DNA from 2 places in the Nocardia sp. NPDC049220 genome. Region 2 is predicted to be linked to the other one. Evidence: riboswitches for the same ligand, from Rfam matches in the RefSeq annotation. Region 2 holds a riboswitch; the other holds the start of a gene.

Region 1 (8,063 bases), on a different contig from region 2:
GCGGTGTGGAAGCCGACCGGCTGGGCGGACGGGAACGGTGCCGGCACCGCCGCCTGATCGGGTCCGGGTCGGGCGCCGGTCGGCAGGAAGCGTTCGGGCAACGCCAATTCCGGCTCGGCCAGCTTGAAGCGCCAGGCATTCGCCCGCATCACCGGTCCGCGATCGGTGGAAATCGTTGCCTCGATCAGTTCCACACTGCGGCCGGGGCGCAGCACGCGCGCCTGCACGGTGAGTGGCTCCAGTGGCACCGGACCGAGGATCTCGACCGCGACCCGCCCGACCTGGAACCCGGGCCGCGGCTCGCACCGCTCGATCACGTGACCGAGCAGCGCCGAGGGCGGGCCCGCGTGCTGGGCGTCAGGCGACCAGGGGCCGCGAGTGAGTTCGGTCGAGACGAACCGCTGCGGATCCGCCGGATCGGGTAGATAGAAGGCGTCGCTCACGTCGGTGTCCGTCCTTCGGGGCCGGTTGCACTACCGGTCGGCGAGTTGCTCGGTCTGTGCTACGACGGTATCCGGACCGGACGGTAGGGCTGCGGTCAGACCCGTCCGAACGCAAGGGCGACATTGTGGCCGCCGAAGCCGAACGAGTTGTTCAGTGCGAAGTCGATGCGCTGCGCGCGTGGGCCGCCCGTGACGATGTCCAGATCGATCGCCGGGTCACGGTTGTCGAGGTTCAGCGTGGGCGGGACGGTCTGGTCGCGCAGGGTCAGCATGGTGACCAGAGATTCGAGGGCGCCGACCGCTCCGATCGAATGTCCGAGCGCGGATTTCGGGGCATAGACCGACGCATCGGGGAGGACGGCCGCGATCGCGTTGGCCTCCGAGGCGTCGCCGATCGACGTGGCCGTGGCATGCGCGTTGACATGCTGGATATCCGAAATCTGCAGTCCGGCGGTGCTGATGGCTTTGCGCATGGCGCGGGCGGCGCCGACGCCCGCGGGCTCGGAGGCGACGATGTGGTAAGCGTCGGAGGTGATGCCCGCACCGAGCACCCTGCCGTGCACGACGGCGCCGCGGGCACGGGCGTGCCGTTCCGATTCCAGCACCATGAGCGCGCCCGCCTCGCCGAACACGAAACCGTCACGGTCCCGGTCGAACGGGCGGGAGGCGCGCTCGGGTTCGTCGTTGCGGGTGCTCATCGCACGCATCATGGCGAAACTGGCGATGGGCACGGCGTGGATGTGGCCTTCCACGCCACCAGCCACCACGACGTCCGCCTCGCCCGTGGTGATCAGTCGCCAGGCGTGCGCGATGGCCTCCGAACCGGACGAGCAGGCCGAGACCGGCGCGAAGACTCCCGCCTTGGCCCCGATTTCCAGCCCGACGGTTGCCGCCGGCCCGTTCGGCATCACCATCGGCACCGACATCGGCGAGACCTTCCGGTACCCGCCGGCGCGCATCGCGTCGACCGCGTCGATCAGTGCGTCGCCACCACCGAGCCCGGTGCCGATGGCGACCGCCAGCCGCTCGCCGTCCAGTTCGGGAGCGCCCGCCGAGTGCCAAGCCCGGCGGCCGAGGACCAGCGCCATCTGCTCGACGTAGGAGTGTCTGCGCTGCTCCACCCTGGTCAGCCGGTCGCAGGGCTGCGCCTTCAGCTTGCCGCCGATGCGGACCGGCAGATCGAACTCGGTCACGAAGTCGTCGTCGAGCACGCCGATCCCGCTGTGTCCCGCCAGCAAACCGGACCAGGTCGCGTCCATGTCGTCAGCGAGCGACGTGGTGGCCGCGTAACCGGTGACGACGACCGAATCCCGCGTTTCTGAAGCGATTGTTACAGTCACGATGTCATGAATACCTGTACCGGTCGCTACAGTCAACCCATGGCCCGCCCTCTCGACCACGCCAAACGCGCTGAGTTACTTGCCGCCGTCGTGCGCTATATCGCCGACCACGGCCTGGCGGATCTGTCCCTGCGCCCGCTCGCGGCCGAACTCGGCACCAGCTCGCGCATGCTGATCTACTACTTCACGACCAAAGAAGAACTGCTGGTCCAGGCGCTGGCAACGCAGCGACCCGATATGGCCGTCCTCTTCGCCGATATCGCGGAACCGGCGGCATTGCGCGACCGGCTGTGGGATTTCTGGACGGCCAACACTTCGGGTGCGGCAAGCACGAGCGTCAAGGTGATGCTTCAGGTTCTCGGCGCGGCCTGTGCCCCGCGCAGTCCCTATGTCGACTACGCCGAGTCGGCCATCGCCGTCTTCGTCGCCGCCCTGGCCGAAGGGCTGCGTGGTCTGCGGTCGGTCGACGACCCGGACGTGGTCGCGACCCTGCTCATCTCGGGTCTGCGCGGCATCCTGCAGGATCGGCTGATCACCGGCGATGTCGATCGCACCGATCGTGCCGCCCGCCGCTTGATCGACCAGACAGTGCGATAGGGAGGACGTCACAACCGTGCAAGACATCGCCGACGAGGGTGTGGTTCTTCGGGCGGCCACCGGCGATCACTGAACTCGGTTCAGTGAATTCGGTGCCGGCCTGCGTGGACGGTACATGCGAAGGTTCGCCCTGTCTGACCGATGACGTGATAGGCATGTGATGTTCACCCCGGCTCGGGCGTGTGCCGCCCACACCGGTTGTCTGGGTGCGGCGTTCGTGCGAAGCCCACTCGCCCATGGAACCCTCGATTGCACGGCCGTGCGCCGCGTGCCAGGGGTAGTGGGGCTTGGTCTGGCGCGGATCTCGCCGCAATGCCCGCGCGCACTCGATCGGCTGCCGATCTGCAAGACCTCCCCCGTTTTAGCGTCGCGGCTGGATCATTACCGAACAGCTCGGCGGACGATCGATACGCCGCCCGCCGAAGACGGCGGGCGGCGATCACTCGCTACGAAACGACCGGCAGGTAGACGGCGTTGCCGCGGTCGGCGAACTCCGCGGACTTCTCCGCCATCCCCGCCGCCAGGGCGTCGTCCTCGGTCAGGCCTTGGCGCGCGGCGTACTCGCGCACGTCGGCCGAGATGCGCATCGAGCAGAACTTCGGGCCGCACATCGAGCAGAAGTGCGCGGTCTTGGCCGGCTCGGCGGGCAGTGTCTCGTCGTGGTACTCGCGAGCGGTGTCTGGATCCAGTGACAGTGCGAACTGGTCGCGCCAGCGGAATTCGAACCGCGCCTTGGACAATTCGTTGTCGCGGTCCTGCGCGTGCGGGTGTCCCTTGGCCAGGTCGGCGGCGTGTGCGGCGATTTTGTAGGTGATCACACCGACCTTGACGTCGTCGCGGTTGGGCAGGCCGAGGTGCTCCTTCGGCGTGACATAGCAGAGCATGGCCGTACCCGCCTGGGCGATGATCGCGGCGCCGATGGCCGAGGTGATGTGGTCATAGGCGGGCGCGATGTCGGTGGCCAGCGGGCCGAGTGTATAGAACGGCGCCTCCTCGCACAGTTCCTCCTCGAGCCGCACGTTCTCCACGATCTTGTGCATCGGCACGTGACCGGGGCCCTCGATCATCACCTGCACGCCATGGGATTTCGCGATCGTCGTCAGTTCGCCGAGGGTGCGCAACTCGGCGAACTGCGCCTCGTCGTTGGCGTCGGCGATGGAGCCCGGACGCAGGCCGTCGCCGAGCGAGAAGGTGACGTCGTAGCGTGCGAGAATCTCGCAGAGCTCCTCGAAGTGCGTGTACAGGAACGATTCCTGATGGTGGGCCAGACACCACGCCGCCATGATCGACCCGCCGCGCGAGACGATGCCGGTGACCCGCTTGGCGGTCAGTGGCACGTAGCGCAACAGCACGCCCGCGTGCACGGTCATGTAGTCGACGCCCTGTTCACACTGTTCGAGCACAGTGTCGCGGTAGATCTCCCAGGTGAGCGCGGTCGGGTCGCCGTTCACCTTCTCCAGCGCCTGATAGATCGGTACGGTCCCGACCGGAACCGGGGAGTTGCGCAGAATCCATTCGCGCGTCTCGTGGATGTTCTTGCCGGTGGACAGGTCCATGATGGTGTCGGCGCCCCAGCGAGTGGCCCACACCATCTTCTCCACCTCCTCGGCGATCGAGGAGGAGACGGCCGAGTTACCGATATTGGCGTTGATCTTGACCAGGAACTTCTTGCCGATGATGGTCGGCTCGAGCTCGGGGTGCCGGTGGTTGGCCGGGATCACCGCTCGACCCGCGGCCACCTCGGCACGCACCAACTCCGGCGACACCCCTTCGCGCGCGGCGATGAAGCGCATCTCCGGTGTGACGATGCCCTGGCGTGCCCAGGCGAGTTGGGTACGCGGACCATCGGTGCGTTCGGTGGCGGGTATTTGCGCGGACACCGGTTCGGGCCTGGTCCACGCGTCGCGCAACTTCGGCAGACCGGCTTCGAGGTCGATCTCCGCCGCGACGTCGGTGTACGGGCCCGAGGTGTCGTAGACGTCGAAGTGCTCGCCATTGCTCAGCGTGATCCGGCGCACCGGAACGCGCAGTTCATCGACCTCCAGGTAGTGCTTGTTGCTGCCCTCGATGGGGCCGGTGGTGACACCGTCGACAGGTGCGGAGGCACCGTCGGACGCAGCGGTGATTGCCATCTTTCCTCCCTACGCCGGCATTACCCGGTCAGGTTCATACGGTCGACGGCCCTGGCGCCTGTTCGGCTAGCCGTCCTCTCAGCCCGCTGGTGCGAGCCCCCGTTGGCTTGTGAATTTCCCGACCGACCATACCCGTCCACCCGGAGTGCCCGGCGACTCGACACGTTCCACGTCGGCGGATTCGGCGCCGGCGTCCTCCGCGACTCGGCAGTGTCCGGATATCAGGCAATCACCGCGACCGGGCCGGCTGGATGCGGCCTTTCACCTCACCGAGTCCGATCCGCGCGGTATTAGGGCCGGGTGCGGTGGCAGTGATGGTTACCTCGTCGCCGTCCTCCAGGAAGGTGCGCTGCTGGCCGTTCACCAGAACCGGTGCGGTTCCGCCCCAGGACAATTCGATGAACGAGCCGCGCTGGTCCGGTTCCGGTCCGGAGACGGTGCCGGAGGCATAGAGGTCGCCGGTGCGGGTGGCCGCGCCGTTCGCGGTGAGATGCGCCAGCATTTGCGCCGGTGACCAATACATCCGGGCGTAGGGCGGATAGGCGACCGGTTGTCCGTTCCAGGCGACGGTGAAATCGATGTCGAGGCCCCAACGCTCGGTCTCCTGGAGATAGGGCAATGGTTCCGGCGACTGCTCGGGCAGCGGGATCCGGGCGGCCTCCAGCGCCGCCAGCGGTGTCACCCAGGCCGAGATCGAGGTCGCGAACGACTTGCCGAGGAATGGTCCGAGCGGTTGGTACTCCCACGCCTGGATATCTCGTGCTGACCAGTCGTTGATCAGCGCGACGCCGAATATCCGGTCGCCGAACTCGTCGATGTTCACCGGACTGCCGAGCGGGGAACCGACACCGATCAGGAACCCCAGTTCCGCTTCGATGTCCAGCCGTCGCGACGGGCCGAAATCCGGAGTGCCCGAGTCGGTGCCACGCTGCCCGTGCGGACGCACCACCTCGGTGCCGGAGACCACCACGGTGCCCGCCCTACCGTGGTAGCCGACCGGCAGATGTCGCCAGTTGGGCAGCAGCGGCTCGCTGTCCGGCCGGAACAAGCGGCCGAGGTTCGTCGCGTGATCGATGCTTGCGTAGAAGTCCACATAGTCGCCGACGCGTACCGGCAAACCGACGTCCACCTCGGACAGCGCATGCACCGCGGCGCTGTCGATCTCGCCGTCGACCAACTCGCGGACTCGATCACGCACCTCGCGCCATCGCTCGGGGCCCTGCGCCATGAACACTGCCAATCCGGGCCTGGCGAATGTCGCATCCTCGAGTGTCGCGGCGAGATCGATGACGTGATCGCCGATCCGTACGCCCACCCGACCTCCGCGTCCGCGCGGCGCGAACACACCATAGGGAAGGTTGTCCGGCCCGAAAACGGAATCGGCGGCTACCTCGATCCTGGTCCTCACGCGGGACCCCGACCGGACCAGGTCCACGCGTAGTTCGGGTCCTCGCAGGCGAGCGCGCCTTCGCCGAGTTCCAGCGGGCGGAAGGTATCGACCATAACGGCCAATTCGTCGAAGAATTCGAGTCCGATGCTGTTTTCATAGGCACCCGGCTGTGGTCCGTGCGCGTAGCCGCCGGGGTGCACCGACACCGAGCCCTGCCCGATCCCGGATCCCTTGCGTGCCTCGTAGCTTCCTCCGCAGTAGAACATGATCTCGTCGGAGTCGACGTTGGAGTGGTAGTACGGCACCGGAATCGATAGCGGGTGGTAGTCCACCTTGCGCGGTACGAAATTGCAGACGACGAAATTGCCGCCTTCGAACGCCTGGTGGGCGGGCGGCGGCTGATGGATGCGGCCGGTGATCGGCTCGAAATCGCCGATATTGAAGGTGAACGGGTACAGGCAGCCGTCCCAGCCGACCACGTCGAAGGGATGGGTCTGGTAAACCAGTCGAGTGCCGACGACCTTTCCGCCGGGTCGGTGTTTGACCAGCACCTCGATGTCGGCGCCGGTAGCGGTGATCGTCTCGGTCGGCCCGTGTAGGTCGCGCTCGCAGTAGGGGGCGTGCTCGAGCAGCTGACCGAACTTGGACAGGTACCGCTTCGGCGGCGTGATATGGCCGGTCGCCTCGATCACATAGGCGCGCAACGGTTCCGGCCCGGTGGGCAGCCAGCGGTGGGTGGTGGCCCGCGGGATGAGCACCTGATCGCCCTTGCGCGCGGGCAACGCGCCGAAGACGGTTTCGACCACGGCGTCGCCGGATTCCACATACACCAGCTCGTCGCCGATCGCATTGCGATACAGCGGCGAGCCGCGTTCGGCGACCACGTAGTAGATCCGCACGTCCGCGTTGCCCAGCAGCAGGCGGCGACCGGTGACCGGATCGGTCTCGGTCGGGGTGTCGCCGGGAAACAGGGCGTGTAGACGTAAATGGCGATGACGCAGTGGATGATTCGGCGTCGTGGACTGATCGGGTAGCTCCCACACCGTCGAATCGACTATCGCGGGCGGCAGTCCACGGTGATACAACAGCGCGGAGTCGCTGGAGAATCCCTCCTCGCCCATCAGTTCCTCGTAATAGAGCTGCCCCTGTTCGTCGCGATGTTGGGTGTGCCGCTTCGGTGGCACCGCACCCAGGTGCCGATAGAACGCCATAACCGTTCCTCCGCCAGGCCGGTGGTCGGATAGTTGATCACCATCGTAGTGATCGGACATGCTGAGCGGAGCGAAAACGCGACGCAGCGGCGCAAATTATTACGGAGTATAGCCGCCATATGCAGCAAATTATTGATACATCGCGTCGATGGGCGAATAATTGTCATTCGCTCAGGCGTGGCGTAGCGCGCGGTAGACCGCGGCGCCGACGAACGCGCCGAGTTCCTGTGGCGTCCAGCTTCCCTCGTCGGCGAGTAGGGCCCGCACCGCGCCTTCGCCCGCGGACACCCACTGTTCCACCAGCACGGGCAGCTTGCCTTCGGCGTCCTCGGTGCCCCACGCGCGCAGCGTGGGACGCAGCAGTTCGGCGCAGCGCTCGACCACGAGTGCGCGGCCGCGTCCGAACGAATCCGCCACGGCGGGATCGGGATTGCCGTACACCAGCCGCCACGCGTCGGGCCGACCCGCGGCCTTGGTCAGCAGCGCGCGGAAGCCTTCGACGAACACGGTTTCGTCCGCGTTCACCTCGCGCGGCGTCACCACCTCCAGTACCCCGCTGACCAGGTAGCTCTCTTCGCGCCGGATCAGCGCCTCGATCAGCTCGACGCGATCGGCGAAGCAGGCATACACCACCGGGCGCGTCACCTGCATCCGCTCTGCGATCGCGGCCATGGTGACCGCGGCGACGCCGTGCTCCACAGCGATTGCCAGCGCGATGTCGAGTACCTGTGGGCGGCGTCGCTCCGGGCCGAGATGCCGCGCCCGCCGCCGTATCTGTACGGCCGAATCGCTACCCATAACGACAACATATCAGCGCTGGTCGGGAGGGTACTGCCGGTCCGGTGGGAACGGAAATTCCGCCGTGCGTGGACGATGTCGCGGACAGCGCCGGAGGGTGCGGCCGGTAGGGTTGCGCCTAGATAACTCGATGTCAGTCGGTGAATTCGGCG
Region 2 (8,063 bases):
CCATCGGCCCGGCCGACTCCATGACGAGCGATAGCGAGACACGATGCACGGTTATCTGAACCAGGTGTCCCAAGGCGCCAGCCCCTCCGGCTATCCCACACGCGAAAGCATCGAACCCCGCGCGGTCGAGCCACCGGGCAGCGCTGATCTGATCGTGAGTGCGTTGCTGTGGTTCCTGCCCGCGACGCTGGCCATGATGTCCGTGGTGCTCGCGCCCTGGTTCCTGATGGCGGGTGGTGTGTGCGAGTCCAAACCCGGCTGTCGGGTCGACATCAGCGCGGGTGTCTGGGTGATGGTCGGCGGCGGAATCACGGGATTCGTTGTCGGCGCGGTGATGTCCGGGAGGGCAGCCAAGCAGGGCCGGGCACTGTTTCCCGGCGCGCTGGTCGGAGCCGTCCTCGTGGTGCTGGCGTGGTTCGCGGGCTCGTTCCTCATGGGATAGTTCGCCATCGCGGCGGATCGAACGGCGCGGCCCACCCGACTTCCCAGTAGCACGGGCGATTGCGCCCGACGTAGTGCGTGCCGATCGGAGCGACCGCCGAGAGGTCAGCATGCGTCGTCGCTGTCCTGGTAGTGGGCCCGAGCCGGTGGCGCGCCGCCGGCTGTCGGGGCTGCGGACGCCGCACCCGAATCGGCTTTCAGGTACCAGGCTTTCGGTCGAGTCGCCGACCGCTACCCGCAGGATCTGCCGGTGTAACGGGCACTGACACCGCTGCTACGTCAGTGTCCAGGGGTGTAGACGACGCGGGCGAGCAGCGCGGGATCAGCATGTCCGTCCGGGTTCTTCCAGATCGGCAACTCCGGGGTGAAGTCGTAAGGGTGCTACCCGGTAACCATAGGAAGGCTCACCGCACGAGCGCCGGTTTCCGGCTACGGCCGCCAGAGCGAACATGTTCGTACGGAGCAATTCATTCTCGATGCGAGGCGCCCTGCTCCCGGCAGCGCTGATTCGTTACACCACCCGGGCCATCGGGCCTCTGCGGCGGCGGAGTCAGGTCGACCTCGTATTCCATCATGCCCGACTCTGGTGCGGGTGTACTATTCGCCGGAATCACCCATCGCGGGAGCTCGGGCTCGGCCGGGCTGAGAGGGCGTACCCTACGCGTCGCCGACCGCATGAACCTGTCCGGGTAATGCCGGCGTAGGGAGCATTACCGTCATGGCGTCATCGACCCTGGACAATGCCGGCCACGAAGCCCCGCTCACGCTCGACCAGCCCGCACCGAAAGTGCTGTCGTTCTGGGATCAGAGCGCATTCTGGGCCAACCTCGGCGTCAGCCTCTTCGCGTTCTCCGGCGCCTACACAGTGCTGGCGCCGAACGCACAGGGCGCAGCGCAGATCTCGATCGCGGCGGGCATCCTCGCGACGATCATCGGGACCGTGCTGGGCGGGCTGATGCTCGGTGCGGCGGCTGTCCCCGGCGCGCGGACCGGCAAGCCCGCGATGGTGCTGCTTCGTGGTCTGTTCGGCGCGAAGCTGAGCTACCTGCCGACAGTTCTGAACGTTGCGCAGCTGATCGGCTGGGGGACATTCGAGCTGATCGTGATCGGCGATGCGGCCGCCGAACTGTTCCACGGCGGGCCGCACTGGCTCTACGTGGTGGCCGCGGGACTGCTCACCACCGTCCTGACGATCTGGCCCCTCGGGTCGGTCCGAGTACTGCGCCGGTTCGTGACGGTCGGCGTGGTCATCGCGTTGATCTGGTTCTATGTCCAGTTCATCCGCAGCGGGCTCCCCGACCTGCTGGCCGATCCCGGACCGCGGGGCGACGGCCCGTTCGGGGTCGACTGGAACCTCTTCTGGATTGCCACCGATGCCGCCCTCGCTGTCTCCATCTCCTGGGTGCCGGTCGCCGCCGACTACACCCGCCACTCCCGCAGCAGCCGCTCGGCGTTCGGGGCGGCCAGCGGGGCATACGCCCTCACCCAGATCATCGCCTATGTCCTGGGACTGTTCGCGCTGGCGCTCACGACCGCGGACGACAGCCCGTATACACCATTCCTGCAGGTGAGCCTAGGCGCACTGTTCTTCTTCGTCTTCGTGCTGCGCGAGGCCGACCAGTCGTTCGCCAACGTCTATTCCACCGCGGTCTCGATCCAGAATCTGACGCCGCGAGTCGACCGCCGCATCCTGTCGATCGGCCTGGGCACCCTGATCACACTGTTCGCGCTGCGGTTGGACATGGCCGACTACTTCGGCTTCCTCGGGCTGATCGGATCGGTCTTCGTACCACTGCTCGGTGTGCTGGTGGCCGATTTCTTCCTGCGCGCGAACGGTGTGTGGAACACCGCGCATGATGCCCCCTCCCGTTGGGGAATGATCGTCGCCTGGCTGGTGGGACTCACGGTGTATCAGCTGGTCAACCCCGGTGACGCGGGGCGGTGGACCGACTTCTGGATATGGATTCAGGGGATCGTACATTTCACCAAGCAGGCATGGATGAGCGCCTCGCTGCTGTCGTTCGGAGCGGCGGTCCTGGTGGCGTGGCTGGTCGGGCGAATCACAGCGCCGCGCAAACCGGCGTAGCGGTTTGCCACGATGGAGAGATGGGGCAGATCCGAGTCGGCACGTCGGGGTGGGTGTATCCGCCGTGGCGAGGGACGTTGTATCCAGCGGGCCTGACGCAGAAGCGGGAACTGGCCTATCTGTCCGAACGCCTCGATTCGGTCGAGATCAATGGGTCGTTCTACGCGCTGCAACGTCCGTCCAGCTACCGAACCTGGGCCGAGCAGACCCCGGACGATTTCGTGTTCGCGGTGAAGGGCAGTAGGTACATCACCCATATGAAGCGCCTGCGCGACGACGACGCCCCGCTGGCCAACTTCCTCGCGTCCGGACCGCTCGCGCTCGGACCGAAGCTGGGACCGATCCTGTGGCAGCTGCCACCGACGTTGCCGTTCGACGTGCAGCTGATCGACACGTTCCTCAGCCACCTCCCCCGCACCACCGTGCAGGGCGTCGAGGTCGCTCGACGACACGACCAGCGGGTCGACCCCGCCTACGCGGCGACAGACGCCGACCGTCCGCTGCGGCACGCGCTGGAAGTCAGGCACGACAGCTTCGTGACGCCGAAGTGCACCGACTTGCTCAGGCGGCACGGCGTCGCACTGGTGGTCGCCGATGCGGCGGGCAAGTATCCGCTGCTCGAGGAGGTCACCGCGGATTTCGTGTACATCCGGCTACATGGACACGACGAACTCTACGTCAGCGGGTACACCGACCATGCCCTGGACGAGTGGGCGGTGAAGATCCGCGCGTGGGCCGAGACCGGCGACGTGTTCGCCTATTTCGACAACGACGCGAAGGTCATGGCGCCACGCGACGCCCTTGCTCTGCGGACACGGCTGGCACGCCCGTGAAGTATTCGGCCTCGCCACCGACGGTTGGTCACACAGTTCGATCGGACGCTGTGCCGCGACAACGGTGACGCGGCGGGTTCGTTACGCCGACCGGCGCAGCGGGTGTAGTGCGGCCAGTGCGCGCAGCGCGTCGGCGCGGGAAATCGGTTGGTCGTTCTCCAGGGTTGCCAGTTCTAGTTCGATCCAGTCGCGGATGAGCGCGGACATGGTCACGTTGCGCTGTTCAGCGGCCTTCTTGACCCGCTGGTGCAGATCGAGCGGGATGCGCAGTGAGGTGGTGACGGTGACCGTGTCGTCCGGGCACAGCGGTGGCGGCACCTCGGCCGGATCCACCGGCACGTCGCTGTATTCGAGGCCGGACAGGAAGTCCGGGACGTCGGTCGGGTTTGTCGGGTAATCAGTCATCGGCGTGCTCCCAACGCTCGAGTTCAGCCACCTGGGCGTCGGACATCTCGACCGCACCCAGGATGTCCCACTGCCAGCCTTCGGTGCGGCGGACAGCGACCACCAGTGGCCGGCCGGTGCTGGTACGGCCCCACACCGTCAGGACCGGCAGCGCATTCCGCCCACGCGCCTGCCGAGGCCAGCGGCGGACACCCATGAGCACCTGCAGTACCTCGTGCGGATCGATCCCCACGAGCGACAACAGTGCCCACTCAGGCCAGTTATAACCCACGATCAGCGATAATACAAGTGTATTGCACCGAATCGCACGCTCAGCGTGCTGTCGCGCGGGAGAGGTTCCAGCTCTGCCAGGTGTCATCGTCGAGGTCCGCGCGAAGCCGGTTGCGCACAGTCGTGCGCAACGGTTCGGGAAGCCGATCGGTCGCGGGCAAGATATCCGGTGAGAGTGCTCCCAGGTAGTCGACATCCAACGGCTTGCCATGTAGCCATCGGTCGATGTTCTTGTCCGCGATCAACTGTTCCGGGTCCAGGACGGCGAGGGCGAGGACGGTGGCCGCGGCGGTTGCGAGTACAGCGCGCGGCAGCCACATGTGTTCTAGTCGCGCGACCGCGGCCGTGACCAGCAGGTAGACCAGACCCAGCCACAATTCGCAGACCTCGACCAGGAGACGAAGGACGGTGAAGCCGTACGCCTGCTGGTATGTCCACATTCGACCGAGGGCCGAGGCGACGATGATCAATGCGAGCATGCTTACCGCCGTGAGCAGTCCGCGAAGCCACCACCGATCCGCCGCTGTGTCTTGCGTGGCCCAGCGCAGCACGATCACGATCACCACCAGTGTCAGGATGGTGACCGCCGACAATTGCCAAAACCCACTGCGCGCATATTCGGCATAGGTCAGCCCCGCGGTGCGGCGAACATATCCGTCGCCACCGAAGAGAGCGACGAACTGGGCAGCTACGAACGCCGCGAACAGAATCGCGAGTGCCCCAACCGGCAGCGCCCACTCCATACGCCGCAGACCCCGGCCGCCGCCGTCGTGGACGGCCGCGGATGCCGGCGGACCGGCGAGTAGAAACGACGCGCCGAGGGCACCGAACGCGAACATCCCGAACAGCACGATCCACCGCAACACCGAAGGTGGGTCGAGATCCGGCGTCACGACCTCGAGTAGGGCAGCAAATGTCGCGTCGGCGCTGCCGAGCAGCGGGACGAATACCGCGAACAACGCTACGGTCACCACTACCGACAACCCGAGCCGCCACGCCCGCTTCGCTTCACTCGCGCGCACCCGACTCATGCCCGCGTACACCCACCGCACGGCGGCAGACGCCGCGAGCGGAACGGCCACCATGTCGTAGAGGACGCCGCGCGCCGACCGACGCCCGACGACAGCCAGTGACCCGCTGACGGAGGCGGCTACGACACACAGCGCGAACAGCCACCCCGCGGCGCGGAACGCGCCGACCGCCAGCAGGGCCAGCGCGAGCAATGCCCACCAGAGCCGTCCCGCATTTTCCCTGCGACGTGCAAATGCCCGCGGTCGGATGGGTCGTTCGGTCCCAAGCTCTGGTGCAGAGCCGTCGATGGTGTCGGGCGCACCGGGCACGATCACAGCGGCGCGGCGAGCATTGCGGTCGATCGAGAAGACTGCCGTCACGAGTACTGAACCCGCGAGGACCCAGCCGATTCCGGGCCGGTCGGCCGGGATCAGGATCGCGGCGGCCACCCCAGAAATCAGGGCTGCCGGCACCACACCGGGCGGACAGGCGACCTGCCGCCATCGTGGCGGCCGCGTGTGGACCATTGGGGCCGGGAGGTGTACCCGCTCGGTCTCGACTGCGGGCTCGGATCTTTCGGGCATAGTTTCTCCTGTCGGCATGCGGGATTACCCGGGTCCTCCGTACGGAGGACCGGGTTGTCTGATCTGGAAAGTCAGCGGTTCGGCAGGACCACGCGAATGCGGGAGCCGGGGTCGGCGACGGCGATGGTCCCGCCGTGCAGGTCGACCACCCAGCGGGAGATGGCGAGACCGAGTCCGGTGCCGCCGCCTACCGTTCGACCGCCTCTGGTGAAACGGTCGAAGACGGTCGCTCGCTCGGCGAGCGGGATACCGGGGCCTTCGTCCTGCACGTCGATGACGATGTCGTGCTGGCGCTTCGACGCGGTGATGCGGACTTCCCCGCCAGCCGGGCCGTGCCGTGCGGCATTGTCGAGCAGATTGAGTAACACCTGATGCACACGCGCGCGGTCCGCGAACACGCTCACGGTGCTCGGCTCTACCTCGGTATGGAAACGCACGCCGCGCCCGAAGGCGGCGGTCATGACTTCGGCCTCGGCAACGACCTCGGCCAGCAGCGGCGCGACCGGGAACTCTTCCCGGTCGAGCGGAAATGCGCCCGCTTCGATGCTGGACAGGTCGAGCAGTTCGGAGACGAGCAAGCTCAGCCGCTCGGTTTGCGCCAACGCCGTGCGCAGCGTCGCCGCGTCGGGCACCCAGACGCCGTCGACCAAGTTCTCCAGTACCGCGTTCAAGGCGGTGATGGGTGTGCGCAGTTCGTGCGACACGTTCGCGATGAGATCGCGGCGTTGTTGGTCGGCCGCGGCCAAGTCGGCGGCCATCTGGTTGAACGCCTCGGCCAATTGTCCGACCTCGTCGCGGGAGGTCGCCCGTACCCGGCGGGTGTAGTCGCCGTGTGCCATCCGCTGAGCGGCCGCCGTCATCTCACGCAGCGGCCGCGTGATGCCATGGGCGAGAAACTGCGAGGTCACCAGCGCTATCACCGTCGCGGTGATCGTTGTCCGCGGTGGCAACCACCCGATCTGGAACCGGAAGAACCCGAACGCGACGCCGCCGGAACACAGCATGAGAATCGCCAGTTTCAGCTTGATCGACCGCACCCGATCGAGCGGCCGCGGCAACGTCTCAGTTGCTACCCGGTCCCCCATCTGGCGGACCCAACTCCAGGTGGCGGAGGCGATGCCGGGGCGTGCACCTGACGTCGCCTGATCGATACCTGGTGTAGAGCCCCGTTCGCCGGCCTGATGATCCGCTCCGACGAACCGCGGGGACTGCGCACCACGGGCGGTTCCGGACCGAGCCCGCCCGTGCTCGGTGCTCATCGAGCCTCCAGTGCGTAGCCGACACCGTGCACAGTACGGATCAGGTCGGCACCGAGCTTGCGGCGCAACGCCTTGACGTGACTGTCGACCGCGCGCGTGCCAGCGGCGTCGGCCCAGTCCCAGACTTCTTCGAGCAGCTGTTCGCGGGCGAGAACCACCCGTGGCCGACGCGCCAAGCGGGCCAACAGGTCGAATTCGAGTGGCGTGAGCTGCGCCTCGACCTCGGCGCGCCACACCCGACGCTGGTCGACATCGATGCGTAGATCACCGACCAGGATGCTTGCGCCGTCCCGGTCGGCGGCGCGCTCCACCCGGCGCAGCAGCGCATGCACCCGGGCCGCGAGCACACGCAGCGAGAACGGCTTCGTCAGATAGTCGTCCGCACCAACCCCGAGACCGATGAGCTGGTCGGTTTCGTCGGTGCGCGCGGTGAGCATGAGCACGGGAATCGGACGGACGGCCTGAACGCGGCGGCAGACTTCGAGCCCGTCGAAGCCCGGCAGCATGATATCGAGAACCACCAGGTCCGGTTTCCTGGCCGCGACAGCGGCGACCGCCGAGGGGCCGTCGTGCGCCAGGTCCACGGTGAACCCTTCCGCCCGCAGTCTCGCCGCCACGGATTCGGCGATGGTCACTTCGTCATCGACCACGAGGATCCGACGTGATGCGGCCGATGCGCTCTGTTCCATGACCGGAACCCTAGCCACCGGCTGTGGAGAGAACCGTCGTCAATTGTGGAGATCCGGTGTGCACTCGGCTCAGCGAGGACCATCTGACCGTCGACCTACCCCGCGGCGACGCCGGCCGGCCCATCTCGCTTGGACACCCGGCGGGAGCGCCTGCTCTGGAGACGACGGCACTCAGGTGAAACGGCGCGCCACGAACGGGATACTGTCGGGCACGGACGCGGGCATCGTGCCGCTGTGGTCTTTGCCCGGGTAGACGTGGACCTCGGGCCGGACGCCGTGCAATTCCAGGTCGATGACCAGCTTCGCGGTCAGCGGGGCAGGGACATCGGTGTCGTTGGTGCCCTGGCCGATGAACAGCGGACGGTCGTACCCGGTGAGCGGGACGTCCAGCACCGGGCGCGCGGTGGCGACGAAGTCACCGTCGGCCAGCGGACGGGAGAACAGCTGGGCCACCGAGACTCCCTTCGCACGGTCGGCCAACTGTG

Evidence for each region. Region 2 has a riboswitch for thiamine pyrophosphate ahead of AB0C34_RS07355 (cytosine permease). Riboswitches for the same ligand answer to the same signal wherever they lie in the genome.
Region 1: another riboswitch for thiamine pyrophosphate. It lies ahead of thiC (phosphomethylpyrimidine synthase ThiC); the one in region 2 lies ahead of AB0C34_RS07355 (cytosine permease).

The regions. Positions count from the first base shown of each region.
Region 1 is NZ_JBEZDA010000002.1:789,852-797,914, forward strand. It holds gene AB0C34_RS10655 (thioesterase family protein) at 1-443, opposite strand, end outside; gene AB0C34_RS10660 (KasA/KasB family beta-ketoacyl-ACP synthase) at 539-1,783, opposite strand; gene AB0C34_RS10665 (TetR/AcrR family transcriptional regulator) at 1,823-2,380, shown strand; gene thiC (phosphomethylpyrimidine synthase ThiC) at 2,827-4,512, opposite strand; TPP riboswitch at 4,502-4,625, opposite strand; gene fahA (fumarylacetoacetase) at 4,742-5,920, opposite strand; gene AB0C34_RS10680 (homogentisate 1,2-dioxygenase) at 5,917-7,113, opposite strand; gene AB0C34_RS10685 (TetR/AcrR family transcriptional regulator) at 7,285-7,911, opposite strand; gene AB0C34_RS10690 (exodeoxyribonuclease III) at 8,045-8,063, opposite strand, start outside.
Region 2 is NZ_JBEZDA010000001.1:1,643,497-1,651,559, reverse strand. It holds gene AB0C34_RS07360 (hypothetical protein) at 44-442, shown strand; TPP riboswitch at 1,051-1,166, shown strand; gene AB0C34_RS07355 (cytosine permease) at 1,160-2,527, shown strand; gene AB0C34_RS07350 (DUF72 domain-containing protein) at 2,548-3,360, shown strand; gene AB0C34_RS07345 (CopG family transcriptional regulator) at 3,442-3,765, opposite strand; gene AB0C34_RS07340 (hypothetical protein) at 3,758-4,036, opposite strand; gene AB0C34_RS07335 (DUF4173 domain-containing protein) at 4,077-5,630, opposite strand; gene AB0C34_RS07330 (ATP-binding protein) at 5,702-6,715, opposite strand; gene AB0C34_RS07325 (response regulator transcription factor) at 6,886-7,578, opposite strand; gene AB0C34_RS07320 (lipase family protein) at 7,750-8,063, opposite strand, start outside.